DNA from 2 places in the Streptomyces sp. 7N604 genome. Region 2 is predicted to be linked to the other one. Evidence: riboswitches for the same ligand, from Rfam matches in the RefSeq annotation. Region 2 holds a riboswitch; the other holds the start of a gene.
What was found. A riboswitch is a leader RNA that binds a small molecule or an ion and turns the genes downstream of it on or off. The one in region 2 is predicted to bind S-adenosylmethionine.
Positions count from the first base shown of each region.

Region 1: it holds a riboswitch for S-adenosylmethionine, as region 2 does, so the genes downstream of both, thrC (threonine synthase) here and ACTWP8_RS20505 (aminotransferase class V-fold PLP-dependent enzyme) in region 2, are expected to answer to the same signal.

Region 1 covers NZ_JBQQBX010000022.1:130,887-138,520, forward strand. Annotated here, with positions in the region: gene groL (chaperonin GroEL) at 1-264, opposite strand, end outside; gene ACTWP8_RS24350 (cold-shock protein) at 694-897, opposite strand; gene ACTWP8_RS24355 (ubiquitin-like small modifier protein 1) at 1,404-1,682, opposite strand; gene thrC (threonine synthase) at 1,822-3,108, opposite strand; SAM riboswitch class I at 3,127-3,271, opposite strand; gene ACTWP8_RS24365 (glucosyl-3-phosphoglycerate synthase) at 3,446-4,444, shown strand; gene ACTWP8_RS24370 (alpha,alpha-trehalose-phosphate synthase (UDP-forming)) at 4,574-6,028, shown strand; gene otsB (trehalose-phosphatase) at 6,078-6,920, opposite strand; gene ACTWP8_RS24380 (DUF3263 domain-containing protein) at 7,015-7,263, opposite strand; gene ACTWP8_RS24385 (extracellular solute-binding protein) at 7,277-7,634, opposite strand, start outside.
Region 2 covers NZ_JBQQBX010000018.1:33,094-40,727, forward strand. Annotated here, with positions in the region: gene qcrC (cytochrome bc1 complex diheme cytochrome c subunit) at 1-683, shown strand, start outside; gene qcrA (cytochrome bc1 complex Rieske iron-sulfur subunit) at 680-1,747, shown strand; gene qcrB (cytochrome bc1 complex cytochrome b subunit) at 1,744-3,366, shown strand; gene trpD (anthranilate phosphoribosyltransferase) at 3,538-4,605, shown strand; SAM riboswitch class IV at 4,748-4,864, shown strand; gene ACTWP8_RS20505 (aminotransferase class V-fold PLP-dependent enzyme) at 5,062-6,501, shown strand; gene ACTWP8_RS20510 (Lrp/AsnC family transcriptional regulator) at 6,803-7,084, opposite strand; gene ACTWP8_RS20515 (rhomboid family intramembrane serine protease) at 7,081-7,634, opposite strand, start outside.

The DNA of each region.
Region 1 (7,634 bases), on a different contig from region 2:
CGTGCCGTCACCGGCGACGTCGTCCGTCTTCTTCGCGACCTCCTTGACCAGCTCGGCGCCGATCTTCTCGTACGGGTCCTCGAGCTCGATCTCCTTGGCGATGGACACGCCATCGTTGGTGATCGTGGGGGCGCCCCACTTCTTCTCGAGGACGACGTTCCGGCCCTTGGGGCCGAGCGTGACGCGGACGGCGTCGGCGAGCTGGTTCATCCCGCGCTCGAGACCGCGCCGTGCCTCCTCGTCGAACGCGATGATCTTGGCCATGTGAAGTGGTCCTCCCGGACTGGGGTGGATTGCTCCGGACCGCGCCCGCGCCCGCGACGGACGGCCTGCACGCCTGACGGTTCCTTGCCCCGCCCAGCCTGCGGGCCTCACCGACCCGGTCCTTCTGTCACTCTCAACGTCAGAGTGCTAACGCCAATGATTAGCACTCTCACCCGGAGAGTGCAAGGCGGCCCGAAGGGCCTCGATGAGGGGTGGCGGTCGTGCGACGGGTGGGCGCAAGCCGCCCGAAGGGCGACGATGAGGGGTGGCGGTCGGGCGACGGGTGGGCGCAAGCCGCCCGAAGGGCGCCGATGAGGGGTGGCGGTCGGGCGACGGGTGGGCGCAAGCGTGTGCCATGACGAAGGGCCCGCACCCTCGACGGGGTGCGGGCCCTCTTCTAACGCCTGTGGTCAGTCGGCGCGTCCTCGGTCAGCCTGCTACGCGGACCATGTCCGCCTGCGGCCCCTTCTGGCCCTGCGAGATCTCGAACTCGACCCGCTGACCTTCCTCGAGGGTGCGGTAGCCGTCCATCTGAATCGCGCTGTAGTGCACGAAGACGTCCGCACCACCGTCGACCGCGATGAAGCCGTACCCCTTCTCCGCGTTGAACCACTTGACGGTGCCCTGAGCCATCCCTAACTCCCCTATTACTGGCCCTTGCGCAGGACCGCACTCCGCGGACCCGGGTCAGACTTCACCCAGACCTCACCCCCCAAACACGCGGGGTGTGCGCCGGAACGCCTCGACCGCGGCTGAATGTATCTGCACGGATGCCGTCTGCAACAGGTCAATCCGACGAGAATTCCGGGCGCACCCGATCGGTAATTCCCGTGGAATTAGCAAGAATTCAGGGCAACTCGGGCCGGGCATAACGCATCAAACCGACAAATCGCGCACACACTTGGGACACAACTTGTCGGTTCTCATATGCGTTCGGCAAGGACGCCGGCGGGGGATTGACCAACTGTACCGCGCTCAACCACGTAGAACCGCCCCCTCCGCTTCTCTCACGGAGGGGGCGATCCCGATTACGAAACGTTGTTGAGTTTTGTCCTCAACTATTTTCCGGAGCGGCCGGAGGCGCTGGAGCCACTGGAGCCGCTGGAAGGCCCCGGGAGGGCCCGGAGGGCCGGAGGCGCTCAGCAGCCGCCCGCGACAGCCGGGATGATCGAGACCCCGGCGCCGTCCGGCGTCGCCGTCTGCAGCCCGTCCTCGAAACGCACGTCGTCGTCGTTGACGTAGACGTTCACGAAGCGGCGGAGCTTGCCCGTGTCGTCCAGGACTCGCGCGGCGATGCCCGGGTGGTTCTTCTCCAGCGACTCGATGACCTCGGCGAGAGTCGCGCCCTCGGCACTCACCTCGGCCTGGCCACCGGTGTAGGTGCGCAGGATGGTCGGGATACGGACGTTGACGCTCATACGGGGTCACCTTCGGTGCGAGGGCGGATTCAGGGTTTCGTGTTCCGGTGCGGGCGGTGGCCGGGTTGTGCCCACCCTCCCCCAGAGCTTCGCCTGGGGGTATCCCAGCCCCGCGGAACGAGTGGCCACAACCCGGCGGTCAGTCGGCGAGGCCCGCCTCACGGAATGCGTCGAGGCTCGGGCGGATGGTCGCGGACGGGCCCGTGGTCGGGGCCACCGCGTCGAGCGTCTTGAGGCCGTCGCCGGTGTTCAGCACCACCGTCTCGCCCGCCGGGTCGAGCTGACCCGTCTCGATCAGCTTGCGCAGCACACCCACCGTCACGCCACCCGCGGTCTCCGCGAAGATGCCCTCGGTGCGCGCCAGCAGCTTGATCGCGTCGACGACCTGCTCGTCATCGACGTCCTCGACCGCGCCACCCGTACGGCGGCAGATGTCGAGCACGTACGGGCCGTCGGCCGGGTTGCCGATGGCCAGCGACTTGGCGATGGTGTCCGGCTTCACGGGCCGTACGACGTCGTGGCCGTCCTTGAACGCCCGCGACACCGGGGAGCAGCCCTCGGCCTGCGCGCCGAAGATCTTGTACGGCTTGTCCTCCACCAGACCGAGCCGGATCAGCTCCTTCAGCCCCTTGTCGATCTTCGTGAGCTGCGAGCCCGAGGCGATCGGGATGACGAGGTTGTCCGGGATCCGCCAGCCGAGCTGCTCGGCGATCTCGTACGCCAGGGTCTTGGAGCCCTCGCCGTAGTACGGGCGCAGGTTGACGTTGACGAAGCCCCAGCCCTGGCCGAGCGGATCGCCGATCAGCTCGCTGCAGAAGCGGTTCACGTCGTCGTACGTGCCCTCGATGCCCACCAGGTCGCCGCCGTAGACGGCGGCCATCACGACCTTGCCCGCCTCCAGGTCGTGCGGGATGAACACGCAGGACCGGAAGCCGGCACGGGCGGCCGCGGCGCCGACGGCGCCCGCGAGGTTGCCCGTGGAGGAGCAGGAGAGGGTGGTGAAACCGAAGGCGCGGGCCGCCTCGACGGCGATGGCGACGACGCGGTCCTTGAAGGAGTGGGTGGGGTTCCCGGAGTCGTCCTTGACGTGCAGGCCGCCGGTGACGCCCAGCTCACGGGCGAGGTTGTCGGCCTTCACGAGGTTGGTGAAGCCGGGGTTCAGGTTCGGCTTGCTCGCGACGTCGGCGGGGACGGGAAGCAGCGGGGCGTACCGCCAGATGTTGTTCGGGCCTGCCTCGATCCGCTTCCGCAGGCCCTCGGGGTCGCCGCTCGGCAGGTCGTACGCCACCTCGAGCGGCCCGAAACACACCTCGCACGCGAAGATCGGGCCGAGGGCGAATCGCTCGCCGCACTCACGGCAGGACAGGGCGGCGGCCGGTCCGAGAGAGACGGTTTCGGTGCTGTTCGCAACGGTTTGCACAGCCATGGATGGCGAGGCCCTTTCTCCTCATCTTTCCCGTGACGGACTTCGCCACGAGACGGAATTGGCACCTTCCCTAGCCGGGAGCCTCGCCATGCGCTGCGCGAGACCGGCTGGAGGGTTGCCGGGGCTTCAACGGGCCGTTTCCCTCTGCCCCTCTGGATGAGCGGTATGGCACCGGGCAGCATCCCCGGGCATTTGTGCGCGCCCACCCCGACATGAAGTGGACACGTGCGTTGTTCAAGACTGTAACGGAAGGCACGGACGGTTGAGGGAGTCGTCCGAACCGCGAGATGGATCACATGGTTCTCATGGGGTCCCGACACCAGGGAGACGAGCGTACGTGCTTGATGAGGTGGAGCGCTGGTTGGAGCGCCGCTCCTGGTCTGCCGCCGATCGTCCGCTGAGCCGGCTCCTCGCCGCCAAGCGGAGCGCAGGGCCCGCAGGGACAGTCACCGTCGTACTCCCCGCGCTCGACGAGGAGACCACAGTCGGGCCGATCGTGGAGACGATCCGCCGCGAGCTGATGAGCGAGGCGGTGCCCCTGGTCGACGAGCTGGTGGTGCTCGACTCCGGCTCCACCGACCGTACGGCCGAGGTGGCCGCCGCGGCCGGGGCCCGGGTCGTGCACCGCGACACGATCCTGCCGCGCCTGGCCCCACTGCCCGGCAAGGGCGAGGTGCTGTGGCGCTCGCTGCTGGTCACCAGCGGCGAGATCGTCTGTTTCGTGGATGCCGACCTGCGCGACTTCTCGGCGACCTTCGTGTCCGGGATCGTCGGGCCGCTGCTCACCGAGCCGGATGTGCAGCTGGTCAAGGCGATGTACGACCGCCCGCTGGGCGCGAAGGACGAGCGGGGCGGACGGCTCGCCCGGGGCGAGCAGGGCGGCCGCGTCACCGAGCTGGTCGCCCGCCCGCTGCTCAACCTCCACTGGCCGCGGCTCGCCGGGTTCGTCCAGCCGCTGGGCGGCGAGTACGCGGTCCGCCGCTCGCTGCTCGAGCGGCTCTCGTTCCCCGTCGGCTACGGCGTCGAGCTGGGCATGCTGGTCGACGCGCTGGAGCTGGCCGGGCTGGACGCGCTGGCGCAGGTGGACGTCGGCATACGGCTGCACCGGCACCAGGACGGGCAGGCGCTCGGCCGGATGGCCGCGACGATCTACCGCACCGCGCAGGCACGGCTGGCGCGCGGGCACCTCGTACGGCCGGTGCTGACGCAATTCGACCGCACGGACGAGGGGTTCACTCCGACGGTCCACGAGGTGGCGGCGGAGGAACGGCCGCCGATGATCACGGTCCCCGAGTACCGGGTTCGCCGTGCGGCGAGCAAGGACCAAGTGGCCTGAGGCCTGGTTGTGGGCTTTTTTTCCTCAGGGAGATAGGGGTTCCCCCACCGCCCCGCGGAACGAAAGCCCACAAACCGGTGGTGGTGAAGCGCACGTTTGCGCGGATCTGTGGCGGGCTAGGCTCGCGGCATGGTCGCAGAGCAGCAGGCTGCCCAGGTTCTCGTCGCGTCCAACCGCGGCCCGGTTTCGTACGCCCTGCACGAGGACGGTTCGCTCGCCGCCAGGCGCGGCGGAGGCGGGCTCGTCTCCGGCCTCTCGGCCATCGGCCCTGACGCCGGCGCGCTGTGGGTGTGCGCGGCGCTCGGCGACGGCGACCGCGAGGCCGTACGCCGTTCGGGCACTCGCCTCGACCCCGCCGAGACCGGCGGCCAGCAGGTGCGGATGCTCGACATCGACCCCGGAGTCTTCGCCGACGCCTACAACGGCATCGCGAACTCCGTGCTGTGGTTCGTGCACCACATGCTCTACCAGACCCCGCTCGAGCCGGCCTTCGGCGCCGAGTTCCGCGCCCAGTGGGCGGCGTACGAGACGTACAACGCGGCGTTCGCCGACGCCCTCGCCGAGGAGGCCGCAGAGGGCGCCGCGGTCCTGGTGCAGGACTACCACCTCTGCCTGGTCCCCGGCATGCTCCGCAGGCGCCGCCCCGACCTGCGCATCGCCCACTTCTCGCACACGCCCTGGGCGCCCCTGGACTACTTCCGGCTGCTGCCCGACGACATCGCGCGGCAGCTGCTGCGCGGCATGCTCGGCGCGGACCGGGCGGGCTTCCTCACCCACCGCTGGGCGAACGCGTTCGCCGCCTGCGCCGCGGACGTGCTCGGCGCCCAGGTGGACACCGAGCACGAAGCCGTCACGTACGAGGGCCGTACGACCCGGCTCGGCGTGCACGCGCTCGGCGCCGACGCGGACTTCCTGCGGGAGCGGGCGCACCGGCCGGACGTGGTCGAGCGGATGGCGGCCCTGCGCGAGCAGATCGGCGGCCGGGACCGGCGGGTGATCGTCCGGGTGGACCGCACCGAGCTGTCGAAGAACATCGTGCGCGGCCTCCAGGCCTACCGGCAGCTGCTCACCGACCACCCCGAGTGGCGGGGCCTGGTCGTCCACCTGGCCTTCGCCTATCCGTCCCGGCAGGACCTGGCCGTCTACCGCCACTACACCGAGCAGGTGCAGCGGGTCACCGAGGAGATCAACTCCGAGTTCGGTACGGAGGCCTGGCACCCGGTGATCCTCCACGTGAAGGACGACTTCGCGCGCTCGCTCGCCGCGTACCGGCTGGCGGACGTGGCCCTGGTCAACCCGATCCGCGACGGCATGAACCTCGTCGCGAAGGAGGTTCCGGTCGTCTCGGACGAGGGCTGCGTGCTGGTGCTGTCGCGGGAGGCGGGCGCGTACGAGGACCTCGGCGAGGAGGCGGTCGTCGTGAACCCGTACGACGTGACGGGGACGGCGGATGCACTGCACCAGGCGCTGATGCTGTCGGCCGGGGAGCGTGCGGAGCGCACGAAGCGGCTGGCTGCGGCGGCGACTGCGCTGCCCCCGCAGCAGTGGTTCCTCGACCAGCTCAACGCCCTCCGGGCGGGATGACGAGGTTGTGGGCACGCGTTCCGCGGGGCGGAACGCATGCGACACGTGGCTACGACAGCGCGTCGGCCAAGGCGTTGATCAGGTCGACCAGCCCGGCGGGGCCGTCGACCACGACATCCGCGCGTTCGGCGAGTTCGGTGACCTCAGTGCTGCCACTGCAGACCAGGACTCCCGGCAGGCCGTCGGACCTGAGCTTCTCCACCACACCGAAGGCGGCGAGGTCCCCCAGGTCGTCGCCCGCGTAGAGCACCGCACCCGCGCCGGACTCCCGTACGTACTCCGCGAGCGCGACGCCCTTGTCCATGCCCGGCGGGCGGAGCTCGAGCACGAGGCGGCCCGGCTCGACGATCAGGCCGTGCCGCTCGGCCAGCGCGTACAGCGGCTCGCGCAGCTGCTCGAAGGCGCGCTGCGGATCGTCGGCGCGGCGGGTGTGGACGGCGATGGCGCGGCCCTTGTCCTCCACGTACGTGCCGCGCCAGGTGCCGTCGCGGTCGAGGACGCCGCGGAGTTCGGCCCGTACGGCGGCGACGCCGGGGTGCGGTTCCGGCTCCTGCACGGCGCCGGAGGCCGCGTCCCAGCGCTCCGCGCCGTACGCCCCCAGGACCACGAGGTGCTCCAGGCCCGCGGCGCCCGCGAAGCCCCCGTAGCGGACGGCGACACTGGCGGGGCGGCCGGTGATCACGGCGACCGAGCCGACCAGCGGGGCCAGCCGGGAGAGCGCCGGCACGGCGCCCGGGTGGGCGCGCGCCTGGTCGGGGTCGGGCACGATCGGGGCGAGCGTGCCGTCGAAGTCGAGGGCCACGACGGCCTGTTCGGGCCGCTCGAGCAGCGCGGCGAGGCCGGCGCGGCCCGCGGGTGTGACCGGGGTCGGCAGGGAGTCCGGAATGCCCATACGGCGACCCTATCGGTTTGTGGGCAGCCGTTCCGCAGGGCGATGGGGGTGCCCCCATGCCGTTCAGGCTGTGGGGGAGGGTGGGCACGACCCGTTAGCGATTGTGCCGCCGGGTCTCGCGGATGCGGCGGAGGCGGTTGACCGTCACCGGGTCGTGGGCGAGGGCCCGCGGGTCGTCGAGCAGGGCGTTCAAGAGCTGGTAGTAGCGGGTCGGCGAGATGCCGAGCTGCTCCCTTATGGCGCGCTCCTTGGCACCGGGCCCCGCCCAGCTGCGCCGCTCCACGCCGAGCACGGCGCGGTCCCTGTCGGACAGCTCCCCGCTCTCCCCTTCCCTCATGCCCATCACCATAACGGCCCTACCCGATGGTGCTCCTGGCCGCGCTCTCGGTCGCCTCGGCGTCGCGCTTCAGCGCGCCGAGCACGCTCGCCGGGTCGCCGCCCGGTTCCACGGTCGCGCCGATCGACTTCTTGAGCTTGGAGACGACCGGGCCCCAGGAGAGCTTGCTCACCGGGTAGAACTCGGCGGTCGGCAACTGGTCGAGGAACTCCCAGAGGTGCTTGTTCCGCTTGTCGGCGCGCATCGCCTCGGACGCGGAGTTGGTGACCGGGAGGAGGTCGTACTGGTCCGCGAACTTCAGCACATTCTCCTCGCTGTATACGAAATCGAGGAACTTGCCGGCCTCTTCGCGATGCCGGTTCTGCTTGAACGCCATC
Region 2 (7,634 bases):
CCGCCCAGTCACTCGCCATCGAGGAGGGCAAGAGGCTCTACCAAGTCGGCTGCGCCAGTTGCCACGGCACCGGCGGTCAGGGCTCCTCCGACGGCCCGAGTCTGGTCGGCGTCGGCTCCGCCGCCGTTGACTTCCAGGTCGGCACCGGCCGCATGCCGGCCCAGCAGCCCGGCGCCCAGGTGCCGAAGAAGAGGAAGGTCTACACGCAGGCCGAGACCGACCAGCTGGCGGCGTACATCGCCTCGCTCGGCGCCGGCCCGATCGCGCCGACCGAGGAGCAGTACGACCCCAAGGGCGCGGACATCGCGAGGGGCGGAGATCTGTTCCGCACCAACTGCGCGCAGTGCCACAACTTCACCGGCAAGGGCGGCGCCCTCACCGGTGGCAAGTACGCCCCGGAGCTCGAGGGCGTCGACTCCAAGCACATCTACGAGGCCATGCAGACCGGCCCGCAGAACATGCCGTCTTTCCCGGACTCCACGATGCCGGAGCAGGACAAGAGGGACATCATCGCGTACGTCAAGGCGACGAGTGAGGACGACTCCCCGTCTCCCGGCGGCTTCGAGCTGGGCGGGCTCGGCCCCGTCAGCGAGGGCCTCTTCGGCTGGATCTTCGGCCTGGGCGTGATGATCGCCGCCGCCATCTGGGTCGCCGCGCGGACCGCAAAGGCCAAGAAGTCATGAGTGAGACTGGATCCAACAAAGACGTGTCCGAAGAACACCTGCCGAGTGAGCAGGCATCGGCCGAGGCCGGCACGCTGGTCCCCGCGGGCGAACCGTTCGCCGACCCGGGGCTGCCGCCCCACGAGCACCGCATCCAGGACATCGACGAGCGGGCCGCCAGGCGTTCCGAGCGCACCGTCGCGCTGCTCTTCACCGTGTCCATGCTGGCCACCGCCGCCTTCATCGCCGCATACGTGACCATCGGGGTCGACGAGATCCTCTACGTGTGGCCGATCGGCCACATCAGCGCGCTCAACTTCGCGCTGGGCGTCACCCTCGGCGTGGCCCTGTTCTGCATCGGCGCGGGCGCGGTCCACTGGGCCCGCACGCTGATGTCGGATGTGGAGACCGCGGACGAACGGCACCCGATCTCGGCCCCGCCCGAGGTCAAGGCCAAGGTCATGTCGGACTTCCGGCAGGGCACCAAGGAGTCCGGCTTCGGCCGCCGCAGGCTGATCCGTAACACCATGTTCGGCGCGCTCACCCTGGTGCCGCTGTCCGGTCTGGTGCTGCTGCGCGACCTCGGCCCGCTCCCGGAGGACAAGCTCCGCCACACCCTGTGGGAACAGGGCAAGCTGCTGATCAACCAGAACACCGATGAGCCGCTGAAGCCCGAGGACGTGGTGGTCGGCTCGCTGACCTTCGCCAAGCCCGAGGGCCTGGAGGAGGACGCGCACGACTTCCAGGACCAGATCGCCAAGGCGGCCCTGATGATCGTCCGGATCCAGCCGGAGAACATCAAGGACAAGCGCACCCTCGACTGGTCGCACCAGGGGATCGTCGCGTACTCGAAGATCTGCACCCACGTCGGCTGTCCGGTGAGCCTGTACGAGCAGCAGACGCACCACGTGCTCTGCCCGTGCCACCAGTCCACCTTCGACCTCGCCGACGGCGCACGGGTCATCTTCGGCCCGGCCGGTCACGCGCTGCCCCAGCTGCGGATCGGCGTGAACAAGGACGGTTACCTCGAGGCGCGCGGCGACTTCGACGAGCCGGTCGGCCCGAGCTTCTGGGAGCGCGGATGAGTACTCCAAGGGACAAGCGCCAGGCGCCCCGCGGCGAGCGGTTGGCGGACTGGACGGACGGCCGGCTGGGCATCTACGGCCTGGCGAAGACCAATATGCGCAAGATCTTCCCGGACCACTGGTCCTTCATGCTGGGTGAGGTCGCGCTCTACAGCTTCATCATCATCATCCTGACGGGTGTGTATCTGACGCTGTTCTTCCACCCGGCGATGAACGAGGTGGAGTACCACGGCAGTTATGTGCCGCTGCAGGGTGTGCGGATGTCGGAGGCGTACGCCTCGACGCTGGACATCAGCTTCGACGTCCGGGGTGGTCTGCTGATCCGGCAGATTCACCACTGGGGTGCGCTGATCTTCATCGCGGCGATGTTCGTGCACATGATGCGGGTGTTCTTCACCGGTGCGTTCCGCAAGCCGCGTGAGATCAACTGGCTGTTCGGGTTCCTGCTGCTGGTGCTGGGCATGTTCACCGGGTTCACCGGTTACTCGCTGCCGGACGACCTGCTGTCGGGTACCGGTGTGCGGTTCATGGAGGGCGCGATTCTGTCCGTGCCGATCGTGGGCACGTACCTGTCGTTCTTCCTGTTCGGTGGGGAGTTTCCGGGGACGGATTTCGTGCCGCGGTTCTTCTCGATCCATGTGCTGCTGCTGCCGGGTCTGATGATGGGTCTGCTCGTGGCGCATCTGATCCTGGTCTTCTACCACAAGCACACGCAGTTCCCCGGGCCGGGCAAGACCGAGAAGAACGTGGTGGGTATGCCGCTGCTGCCGGTCTATATGGCCAAGGCGGGGGGCTTCTTCTTCCTGGTGTTCGGTCTGACCGCGGTGATCGCCGGTATCGCGAGCATCAACCCGATCTGGTCGCTCGGGCCCTACCGGCCCGACCAGGTCTCCACCGGCGCCCAGCCCGACTGGTACATGGGCTTCTCCGAGGGCCTGATCCGTCTGATGCCGGGCTGGGAGATCAACATCGCGGGTCACACGCTCGCGCTCGGGGTCTTCATCCCGCTGATGATCTTTCCGCTGGTGCTGGTCGCGATCGCGGTATGGCCGTTCATCGAATCCTGGGTGACCGGGGACAAGCGCGAGCACCACATCCTGGACCGCCCGCGCAACGCCCCGTTCCGTACCGCCTTCGGCGTGGCCTGGCTGAGCGTGTACTTCATCCTGCTCGTCGGTGGTGGCAACGACATCTGGGCGACCCACTTCCACCTGTCGATCAACGCGATCACCTGGTTCGGCCGGATCGGCTTCTTCGTGCTGCCGGTGCTGAGCTTCGTCGTGACCAAGCGGATTTGCCTGGGTCTGCAGCGGCGGGACCGGGACAAGGTGCTGCACGGGCGGGAGAGCGGCATCATCAAGCGGCTGCCGCACGGCGAGTTCGTCGAGGTGCACGAGCCGCTCTCGCAGGAGCAGCTGTACACGCTCACCCAGCACCAGCAGCACCAGCCGCTCGAGCTCGGCCCGGAGGTCGACGAGAACGGCGTACGGCGCAAGATCAAGCCCTCGGAGAAGCTGCGGGCGCTGTTCTCGAAGGGCTTCTACGGCTCGGACAACCAGATCCCCAAGCCGACCGCCGAGGAGTACCAGGAGATCACCAGCGGCCACGGCCATCACTGATGCCCCTGCCCGGCTGATCAGCGCTCCGAGGGCCCCGTCCGGACACCGGACGGGGCCCTCGGGCATGCGCGGCACTGGATAGGCTTGCAGCGGGCCCGGAGGACGAGGGACGACGACGAGGCCCGTCCCTGCCCAGCCCATCCCTGCCCACCCACGGACCAGGAGCGGACCATGGACGTTGTGACCCCCGGCGCGGACGACACCGGCGCGGCGGCCCGCACCTGGCCGGATGTCTTCGGCTCGCTGCTGGCGGGCAACGACCTGAGCGCCGACGACACGGCTTGGGCCATGGAGCGCATCATGCGGGGCGAGGCGACGGACGCGCAGGTCGCGGGCTTCGCGGTCGCGCTGCGTGCCAAGGGTGAGACGGTGGAGGAGGTCACGGGTCTCGTACGGACCATGTACGCCCACGCCAATGTCATCGAGGTGCCGGGGCCGAGCGTGGACATCGTCGGCACCGGAGGTGACCGGGCGAAGACCGTGAACATCTCCACGATGTCGGCGATCGTCGTCGCCGGGACGGGCGCGAAGGTCGTCAAGCACGGCAACCGCGCCGCCTCGTCGGCGAGCGGGGCCTCCGACGTACTGGAGAAGCTGGGCGTCAACCTGGACCTCTCGCCGCAGCGGGTGGTCGAGGTCGCCGAGGAGGCCGGCATCACCTTCTGCTTCGCGGTGAAGTTCCACCCCGCGCTGCGGCATGCGGCACCCGCGCGGCGCGAGCTGGGGATCGCCACCACCTTCAACTTCCTCGGGCCGCTGACCAACCCGGCGAGGGTGCGGGCCCAGGCCACCGGGGTCGCCGACGCGCGCATGGCGCCCATCATGGCGGGCGTGCTGGCCGAGCGCGGCTCCTCGGCGCTGATCTTCCGGGGGGACGACGGCCTGGACGAGCTGACGACCACCGCCACCTCGCAGGTGTGGGTGGTGCGGGACGGGACCGTACGGCAGGAGGCCTTCGACCCGCGGGACGTCGGGCTCGAGCTCGTGCCGGTCGAGGCCCTGCGCGGCGCCGACGCCTCGTACAACGCGGATGTCGCACGACGGCTCCTGGCGGGCGAGACCGGGCCCGTACGGGATGCGGTGCTGCTCAACTCGGCGGCGGCTCTGGTGGCCCTCAGGCCCGCGGACGCGCCGCTGGCGGAGCAGATCGCCGCCGGCATGAAGCGAGCCGCCGAGTCGATCGACTCCGGTGCGGCCCGCCGCACGCTGGAGCGCTGGGTCGGCGCCAGCAACGGATAGACCGCTCTTCTCGGCGACGACCTGCGGGTGCGGGGACCGGCTTGGACCGGTCCCCGCACCCGCCGGTCGTTGCAGCCGTGCGTCTGTCCCGCTATGCGGACACGGAGTTGCCCGTAAGTGATCAGCTGGCATACTGCTGCCAGGTCACGAGCGACAGCGATACGGCCCCGGCCCGCTGTCCGGCAACCCTCCGTCCGTGGCGGGGTGCCCCGGGTGATGACCAGGCCGTAGGCAGCGAGGTCTGCGGCAAGCGCGGATCCCTCGCCAGGGATCCTGGTCCTCGAGGGAGTTCTTCCGTGAATCAGCGAATGCGCTAGGGCCCACGGCCCGTTTCTCACAGGCTCCGTGCGGTGACGTCCGTACGTCGAGGCACATTCCGTGCGCTCCGCACTCGGTGCGAGGCGTGATGCGTGCGTTCTTCTCAGCCATTTCGCCGTCCCTTCGGGAGATTCCGTCATGTCCGTGCGCCCTGCTGCCGCTACCACCGCCGCCCATGCCGCCCATGCCGCCCATGCCGCCGATGCCGCCGATGCCGACTGTGGCGCGCCCGGCGCGGGCGCTCCGCTGCCCGTGCTCGGGCGGGACGTCCTCGTCCCGCTGGTCACGGGCGGCGAAGTGACGTACGCCGCCCTCGACTACGCGGCGAGCGCGCCCGCCCTGCAGCGCGTCTGGGACGACGTGGCCGCATACGCGCCGTACTACGGCAGCGTCCACCGCGGTGCCGGATATCTCTCGCAGCTGTCCACCGACCTCTTCGAGAACAGCCGGGCCGCGGTCGCCGAGTTCCTCGGCTGCCGCGAGGGGGACCAGGTCGTCTTCACCCGCTCGACGACCGACTCCCTCAACCTGCTGGCCTCCGTACTCCCGAAGAACACCCGGGTGTTCGTCTTCGAGACCGAACACCACGCCTCGCTCCTGCCCTGGCAGCAGGCCCCGGGCGTCGAGGCCGACTTCCTCGACGCGCCGCGCACACCCCGCGAGGCCGTGGAGACCCTCGAGCGGACCCTCGCCGAACGCGAGCCGTACGGCCCGGCGCTGGTGTGCGTCACGGGCGCGTCCAATGTCACCGGCGAGCTGTGGCCCGTACGGGAGCTGGCCGCCGCCGCTCATGCCCACGGTGCGCGCATCGTGCTCGACGCGGCGCAGCTGGCTCCCCACCACCCCGTGGACATCGCGGAGTTGGACGTGGACTGGGTGGCCTTCTCCGGGCACAAGCTGTACGCACCCTTCGGCTCCGGTGTGCTCGCCGGGCGCGCAGACTGGCTGCAGGGCGCCGAGCCGTACCTTGCGGGCGGGGGCGCCAGCCGCAAGGTCACGCGGCGCACGGACGGCGGCGTCGACGTGGAGTGGCACACCACGGCGGCGCGGCACGAGGCCGGTTCGCCCAATGTCATCGGCGTCTATGCCATCGCCGCGGCCTGCAAGGCGCTCACGGAGGAGGGCTTCGAGGCGCTCGTCGCCCGCGAGCAGCGGCTCGTCGCCCGGGTGCGCGAGGGCCTGGCGGACGTCCCCGAGGTGAAGGTCCTGTCGCTGTTCGGCGACGAAGCGCCCCGGGTCGGCGTCATCTCCTTCGTGGTCGAGGGCTGGAACAGTTCACACTTCGCCGCCGCGCTCTCGGCCGAGTACGGCATCGGTGTGCGGGACGGGCTCTTCTGCGCCCACCCGCTCGTCAGGACTCTGCTCGGCGGCCGGTCCGACGAGCCGGGCGAGTGCGGTACCCCGGAAGCCGCGCCGGGGGAGAGGTCCCTGAACGCGATCCGGGTGAGCTTCGGCGCGGGGACCCCGGACGAGCACATCGAGCGCTTCATCCGCGCCGTGAAGGAGCTAGTCCGCGACGGCGCCCGGTGGAACTACCGTACTGAGGACGGTCGTTGCGTCCCGGACCGCGACGCGTAGCGCCTCCGGCGGTCTTCGCAGGAAGACGGTTGCGGCTGTTTCGGCACCACCGGTCCGCGTCCCGGTGGTTCCTCGCCGCTGCGGCGGGAATGAATGGCGCGCCTGCGGCGCGACCGTTCGCATGCCGCGCCGCGCGCTCGGCGCATCCGCAGGCGGCGGCGCTGGGCCCGACCACGGCGAGAAGGAACAATCCGCCGCCGCGGCGGGTGACCACCCGGGCGCGGACCGGCGGTGCCGAAACAGCGGACCGGCGGTGCCAGAACAGCCGCAACCGTCATTTCGAAGGCCGGCCGGGAGGGCGCTACGCGTCGAGGCCGATCGCGAAGGCCGCCTCCAGGTCGTGCTGGGAGTACGTACGGAAGGCCACATGCGTGTCGGTGGCCTCCACACCCGGGATCTTGCTGATCTTCCCGGGGATGACATCCGCGAGGTCGTCGTGCTGGGCCACCCGGACCATGGCCACCAGGTCGTACGTCCCCGTGACCGAGTAGACCTCGCTCACGCTCTCCAGGGCGGCGATCGTCTCGGCGATCTCGGGGATCCGGTCCACGCTGGTCTTGATGAGCACGATCGCGGTGATCACGGCTGGCTGTCTCCCTCGGTCGCCCTGGCTGCGCTGCTCACTCTAGCCCCAGGCCCCCCGGCCCCACGCCTCCAAGCCCCACGCCTCCACCGCCCACTCCGGCCGCCCCCCTCACCGCCCCGATAGCGCGCCCACGCGTAGAAGAAGCCGAGACAGAAGCCGACCAGGTGCGCCAGATAGGCCACCCCGGGCCGGGTCGCGGGGGTGCGCGCGGCGAGCCACTGGAGCACGAACCAGAAGATCAGCACCATCCATGCGGGGAAGCGCAGCGGGAGGAAGAAGAGGAACGGGAAGAGACTGGTCACTCTGGCCGTCGGCAGCACGTAGAGGAAGGCGCCCAGCACCCCCGAGATCGCGCCGGAGGCTCCGACCAGGGTCTGAACGGAGCCCGGGTGGGCCGCCGCGAACGCGACCAGTGCCAGATACCCGGTCGCGAGGTAGAAGAGCGCGAACTCGACCCTCCCCATCCGCTCCTCCGCCATCCCGCCGAAGACGAACAGGAAGAGCAGGTTGCCCAGCAGGTGCAGCCAGCTGCCGTGGACGAAGAGCG